DNA from 2 places in the Rhodococcus sp. 077-4 genome. Region 1 is predicted to be linked to the other one. Evidence: predicted binding sites of a transcription regulator. Region 1 holds the regulator's gene; the other holds the start of a gene.
What was found. Region 1 encodes HspR, which represses chaperone genes until heat shock. Its sites were predicted from a motif close to ANNTGAGTNNNNNNNACTCANNT; they were not measured.
Positions count from the first base shown of each region.

Region 2: the regulator HspR is predicted to act here: its motif matches at 1,906-1,928, upstream of clpB (ATP-dependent chaperone ClpB).

Region 1 covers NZ_JAJPWC010000003.1:428,935-432,347, forward strand. The annotation lists gene ACNEOT_RS18410 (MarR family winged helix-turn-helix transcriptional regulator) at 1-50, shown strand, start outside; gene ACNEOT_RS18415 (FAD-binding oxidoreductase) at 62-808, opposite strand; gene ACNEOT_RS18420 (heat shock protein transcriptional repressor HspR) at 1,229-1,645, opposite strand; gene dnaJ (molecular chaperone DnaJ) at 1,645-2,820, opposite strand; gene grpE (nucleotide exchange factor GrpE) at 2,852-3,413, opposite strand, start outside.
Region 2 covers NZ_JAJPWC010000001.1:1,259,702-1,263,114, reverse strand. The annotation lists gene clpB (ATP-dependent chaperone ClpB) at 1-1,849, opposite strand, end outside; gene ACNEOT_RS06130 (globin domain-containing protein) at 2,080-3,243, shown strand; gene ACNEOT_RS06125 (hypothetical protein) at 3,266-3,413, opposite strand, start outside.

The DNA.
Region 1 (3,413 bases):
TACCGCCCGAGGATCTGGCGCATCTTCGCCGGATTCTGCAGCTGCCCTGATCTTGGGGCCTTCAGCGCCTGATGGCGTCGAGGGGGGTGCCGATCTCGACGAGCGCGCGTACGGTCGCCGCCTCCATTCCCGGTGACCCGCAGACCAGGATCTGCCGATCCAGGAAGGGCCCCTGCATGGCGACGACGTCTGCCACACTGCCCTCCCAGCAATGCTCGGGCTCGAAAAAGTTTGTGCTCGAACCGATTTCGGCATGGATGCGGTCGTTCCATCGATCCGACGCCCACGGCTCGTGCAACTGGTCGACGACGGGTACCACCGTCAGCCACGGCAGCTCGGCCGCCATCAACCACAGCATGTCGCCTGCATACAGGTCGCGAGGCGATTTACCGCCGACGAACAGCGTCACGTTCGGCGGCTGCTCCCGGCGCGTGAGATCCAGCAGAATCGCGCGCAGTGGGGCAAGGCCGGTACCGCCTGCAATCATCACGACGTCGCGACCCGAATCGTCGACATGCAGCTCGCCCCGCGGATCACTGATCTGCCACACATCGCCGGGCCGCGTCTCGTTGACGATCGAGCCACTCACCCAGCCCGCCGGAACGGCTCGAACATGGAACTCGAGCTTGCCGTCTCGGGAAGGCGGCAGCGCGGGTGAGTATCGCCGCGTCAGCGAAGCGTTCTGGGGAACCGTGACCGCCACCGACTGGCCTGCCTGGAACGGCACCGCGTCGCCCTCGAGCCTGATCACCGCGAGGTCGTTCCGGAGGCGATGGTACTGAACGACTGTCGAATTCCACGCCTGCATGCGGACCAGAATAGGGGCCGGTGCCAGGTGTCTCGCAAACGCGCGCGAGGTTCGCCCGGCCCGACGCCGCAAACGCGCGCGCGGTTCGCCACCGTGGCCCCGGTCGAGGCCGCAAACGCGCGCGCGTTTGCTGAACGCGCGCGGAACAGTGACCCAATCGCCGGCGAGTCTGCGCGCACCTGACAAATGCGCGCGCGTTTGCGGGAGGTGAGCGGGAGAGACCCGCAGCTGAGCACTGCCGGCCCGACTCGACCCTGGTGGCCCAGCCCGGCGCAGGTTCGCCACCGCAGCGCTACCCGGCGCTGCAAACGCGCGCGCGTTTGCTGAACGCGCGCGGAATAGTGACCGAATGACCGGCGAGAACGCGCGCACCTGACAAATGCGCGCGCGTTTGCGGGAGGTGAGCGGGAGAACCGAGACCTAGCGCTGGTGGCGCGGCTTCCAGACCACCAGGGCATTGCGTTGGATCGGCACCAGGTCGCGGCGATAGCTGGCGTGAACGTTGGCCAAATCCTGAGCCAGCTCTGAAATCCGAGCCTGCAGTGCCTCGACCTGATTGGTGAGTTCGATGATGCGCTTGATGCCCGCGAGGTTGACGCCCTCGTCCTGCGAGAGTCGCTGTACCTCACGAAGCAGCGCAACGTCACGCGCCGAGTAGCGTCGACCGCCTCCGGTGGTGCGAAGCGGGGTGACCAATCCGAGCCGGTCGTAGGTACGCAGCGTCTGCGCGTGCATTCCCGCAAGCTGAGCCGCGACGGAGATCACGAAGACCTGCGCGTCGGGATCAGCTTGTCCGTCACCGGCTTTCGCAGATCCTCCCTCGGGAGGGACCGACATCACACACCTGCCCACCCGGCCCGCGGGTCGAATCCGCTGGCCTTCTCGGCTTCCAGATAGTTCTTCAGAGCGTCGGTAGCAGCATCGTCCAGTTTCTGCGGGACGGCAACTTTGACGGTCACCATCAGATCACCGGTACCGGACTTCTTCGGGATGCCGCGTCCACGCACGCGCAGCACTCGCCCGTCGACGGTCCCGGGCGGAACCTTCACTCCGACGCGGCCTTCGAGTGTGGGTACCGACAGCGTGGCACCGAGCACCAGTTCGCCGTAGCTCACCGGAACGGTCACCGTCAGGTCGTCGCCCGAGCGGCCGAACACCTTGTCGGGCTTGACCCGTACCGTCACGAACAGATCGCCGGACGGTGCTCCGCGCAGTCCGGCTTCACCTTGACCGGCGAGTCGTACCTTCTGACCGTCGCTGATGCCGGCCGGGACGCGCACGGTGATGGTGCGGGTGCGGTTCTGCACTCCGGTTCCGCGGCAGTCGACGCACGGGTCGTCGATGATGGATCCGGTGCCGCGGCAGTCGTCGCACGGCTCGCTGAAGCCGAACGCGCCTTGGTTTCTGTTGACGACGCCTTGGCCGTTGCACTTGGGGCACACGCGCGGGCTGGTTCCTGGCTTCGCGCCGCTGCCGTGGCAGGTGGTGCACGAGGACGGACTGGTCAACTTCAGGGGGACCGTCACGCCCTGCGCCGCTTCACGGAACTGCAGCGAGGTCTCGGTTTCGACGTCGCTGCCGCGTCGGGGCCGGTTGCTCTGCGGACGCTGCTGCGCACCGCCGCGGTTGAACAGGCCACCGAAGAGGTCGCCGATTCCACCGTCGCCGCCGCCCTGACCGAAGATGTCGCCGACGTCGAAAGTCTGTCCACCGCCGCCGAATCCACCTGCGCCGGGCGAGAATCCACCGCCGCCGCGGCTACCGAAGCCGCCCGAGGCGAAGAGCCGTCGGGCCTCGTCGTATTCCTTGCGCTTGGCCGGGTCCGCGAGGACGGCATGCGCCTCACTGACCGCCTTGAACTTGTTCTCGGCCGAGGCGTTACCGGGATTGGCGTCGGGATGGTTGTCCCGCGCCAACTTTCGGTACGCCTTCTTGATCTCTTCTGCAGTCGCGCTGGAGGAAACGCCCAGCTCCTTGTAGAAGTCCTTCTCGATCCACTCCCGCTGGCTCACCGGGCGTTTCCTCCTCTCGCGCTATTTCTGTTTACTGCTCGTCGGACGCAGGTGCATCCGATTCCTGTGCTGCATCATCGACGACACCGACCATCGCGGTACGCAGGACGCGCTCGCCGAGCATGTAGCCCTTGCGCATCAGCGTCCCGACAACGGGGCTGCTGCCGTCTCCCTCATGGGAGACGGCCTCGTGGATGGCCGGGTCGAAGGCGTCGCCCTCGGCTCCGAAAGTGGTCAGGCCGATGTTCGAGAACACCCCTGACAACTTGTCTGCCACAGCCTTGAGCGGGCCGGTTTCGAGGTCGCCGTGCTGGCGAGCTCGCTCGAGATCGTCGAGAACCGGAAGCAGCTGCGAGACGACGGACGCCTTCGCGTTCTCCGCTCCGGTCTGCTTCTCCCGGTCGGTGCGACGCCGGTAGTTGGCGTACTCCGCCGAGACACGCTGCAGATCTGCGGTGAGCTCTGCAACCTGCGTGTCGCGCGGATCCTCCACTACCTCGCCGTCGTCGACGACCGAGTCGGTCCCTTCGTCCACCGAGCCGGGCTGGGGAGCAGTGCCGGTGCCCGCGAGGGGCTCCGGAACTGCGTCACCT
Region 2 (3,413 bases), on a different contig from region 1:
CCAGCTCGGTCTTGCCGACACCGGTGGGTCCGAGGAACAGGAACGAGCCCGTCGGACGGTTTGGGTCGGCCACCCCGGCGCGGGAGCGTCGGACGGCGTCGGACACCGCTTGTACTGCGTCCTTCTGCCCGACGACTCGCTTACCCAGTTCGTCTTCCATGCGGAGCAGTTTGGCGGTTTCGCCCTCGAGCATTCGGCCCGCGGGAATTCCGGTCCAGGCTGCAACGACGTCGGCGACGTCGTCCGGGCCCACCTCTTCCTTGAGCATCACGTCGCCCTGGGCGGGTGAGGCCTCCGTCTTGGCGGCGAGCTCCTTTTCCAGAGTCGGGATGCGTCCGTAGCGAAGCTCTGCGGCCTTGCCCAGATCGCCGTCGCGTTCGGCGCGGTCGGACTCACCGCGCAGGTTCTCGAGCTCCTCCTTCAGTACCCGCACCGAGTCGATGGCGTTCTTCTCGTTCTGCCAGCGCGTGCTCAGTCCGGCCAGCTTCTCCTGTAGATCGGCCAGTTCCTGGCGAAGCTTGTCGAGCCGGGCCTTCGACGCGTCGTCGGTCTCCTTCGCCAGGGCCATCTCCTCGATCTCGAGGCGACGCACGGCGCGTTCGACCTCGTCGATCTCGACGGGGCGCGAGTCGATCTCCATACGCAGACGCGATGCAGCCTCGTCGACGAGGTCGATCGCCTTGTCGGGCAGGAACCGGGCCGTGATGTACCGGTCACTCAGGGTTGCCGCGGCGACCAGAGCAGAGTCCGTGATCCGGACGCCGTGGTGCACCTCGTAGCGTTCCTTGAGTCCGCGCAGGATGCCGACGGTGTCCTCGACCGACGGCTCACCGACGTAGACCTGCTGGAAGCGGCGTTCGAGGGCGGCGTCCTTCTCGATGTACTTGCGGTACTCCTCGAGAGTCGTCGCACCGACGAGTCGCAGTTCGCCGCGGGCGAGCATCGGCTTGATCATGTTGCCCGCGTCCATCGCCGATTCACCGGTTGCACCTGCTCCGACAATCGTGTGCAGCTCGTCGATGAACGTGATGACCTGGCCCGCGGAGTTCTTGATGTCGTCGAGTACGGCCTTGAGCCGCTCCTCGAATTCACCACGGAACTTCGCGCCCGCGACCATCGAACCGAGGTCGAGGGAGACGACGGTCTTCCCCCGCAGGCTCTCGGGAACATCGCCAGCGATGACGCGCTGCGCAAGCCCTTCGACGATGGCCGTCTTGCCGACGCCGGGTTCGCCGATGAGCACCGGGTTGTTCTTGGTGCGTCGCGACAGAACCTGCACGACGCGCCTGATCTCGGTGTCGCGGCCGATGACGGGATCGAGCTTGCCCTCTCGGGCCAGCGCGGTCAGGTCGGTGCTGTACTTCTCCAACGCCTGGTAGGTGTTCTCGGGATCTGCGCTGGTGACCCGGGCGCTGCCACGAACGGCCTGGAAGGCGTCGCGCAGCTCGTTGGGTCCGGCTCCGTGGCCGCTCAACAGCTTGGCGACGTCGTCGCTTCCTGTCGCCAGGCCCACCATGATGTGTTCGGTGGAGACGAACTCGTCGTCAAGTTCGGTGGCCAGGTGCTGTGCTGTTGTGATCGCGGCGAGGGTTTCACGGCCGAGTTGCGGAGTGGTGGTCGAGCCGGATGCCGAGGGCAGGCGGTCGACCAGGTTCTGCGCTTCTCGACGCACCGTTGCTGGGTCGACGCCGACGGCCTTCAGCAAGGGTGTGGCGATGCCGTCGGTCTGATCGAGCAACGCCACCAACAAATGTGCCGGACGGATATCCGGGTTGCCGGCCGCGGATGCGGCCTGCAGAGCAGACGACAGTGCTGCCTGCGACTTCGTGGTGGGAGTGAAACTGTCCACCGGTCACCTTCTTTCTCGGATCGGTTCTTGCTTGTCGCTGGGTACAACCATAGACAAGTTGAGTCTGTTCCGCTCAACCCTGATTTCGTCGTGCGCGTTTTGCGTAGCCAGAAGTACGCAAAACGCGCACGGGGGCGAAGCCCCACGTGCGCGATACCCTCGATCGGTCTACTTTGGTGACGGTCGACAGCAGTGAACGGTGGGGGCAATCGGTGGGCGGAGGTGGATCGATGCTCGACGCACGCACGATCTCCCTGGTTCGCACCGGATTCAAGTCTGTCGTGGCCGCCGAATTCGGTCCGGCACGGCTGTCCAGGTCTTTCTACGCCCACCTCTTCGCCGAGTATCCGGACTTCCGCGCCCTGTTCCCCGCGTCGATGGACGCGTTGCGCGAGCACTTCGTCCTGGCACTCGGCTACGTCTTCGAGCATCTCGACGACACCGACCGCGTCGAGCCGTTCCTCGAGCAACTCGGCCGGGACCACCGCAAGCACGGAATCTCGGGCGCACACTTCCGCGCAGGTAGCTCGGCTTTGATCAGCGCGTTCCGGGCCTTCGCCGGTAACGAGGTGTGGACCGACGAGGTCGAGAAGGCCTGGACCGACGCTCTCACGGTGGTCAGCGATGCAATGGCCACCGCAGCGGACAACGACGAACTACCGCCGTTCTGGAGCGCCACCGTCGTCGAACATCAGCGGGTTCTCGACGATCTCGCGGTGGTGCGACTCAAGACCGACGGCGAGATCCCGTACTTTCCCGGGCAGTACGTCAGCGTGCAGATTCCGCAGCGACCCAAGCTGTGGCGATATCTGTCCCCGGCCATCCCGAGCAACCCATACGGGGAGATCGAGTTCCATGTTCGACGCGTCTCCGGGGGCTGGGTGTCGCCGGCGATGGTGACCGAGACCGCGGTCGGTGATCGCTGGTCCATCAGTCCGCCGCTGGGCGGAATGCATGTCGATCGCGCAATTCGCGAGGACGTGCTGATGATCGCTGGAGGCACCGGATTGGCCCCACTGCGGGCACAGGTCATGGAGATGGCGCAGCGCAGCAACAATCCGCGAGTGCATCTGTTCGTCAGCGGGACGTATCCCTGCGACCTCTACGATTTGGACACCCTCTGGCAGTTGTCGCTGTCGAACCCGTGGCTCACGGTCGTTCCGGTGACCGAGGAACTCGAGAACCCGTGGTGGTATTCCGGTCAGCCGCGCGAGCTTCCGTGGGGCATGCACCACCGTCTGCACGGTGCGGTGGGCAAGGTGGTGACCCGATTCGGCTCATGGGCCGATCGACAGATTCAGATCTGCGGGTCGCCGTCGATGGTTCGCACGACGGTCTACGCCCTCCGCAAGGTGGGGACGCCATTGGAGCACATTCAGCACGATCCGTTCTGAATCACTCTGCGCTGCAGGGCAATCAGGTGGACAGCGATTTCGGTGGCATGTCTTCGACGACCCCGCCGGTCACCAGTCGCGGAGTCCAGGTCTCGGTGATGAGCCGGCCGTCTCCGGTGATGATCGCGTCGGGGTCGGGATCGACCAGGATGGGATATGCAGTGTCTGCG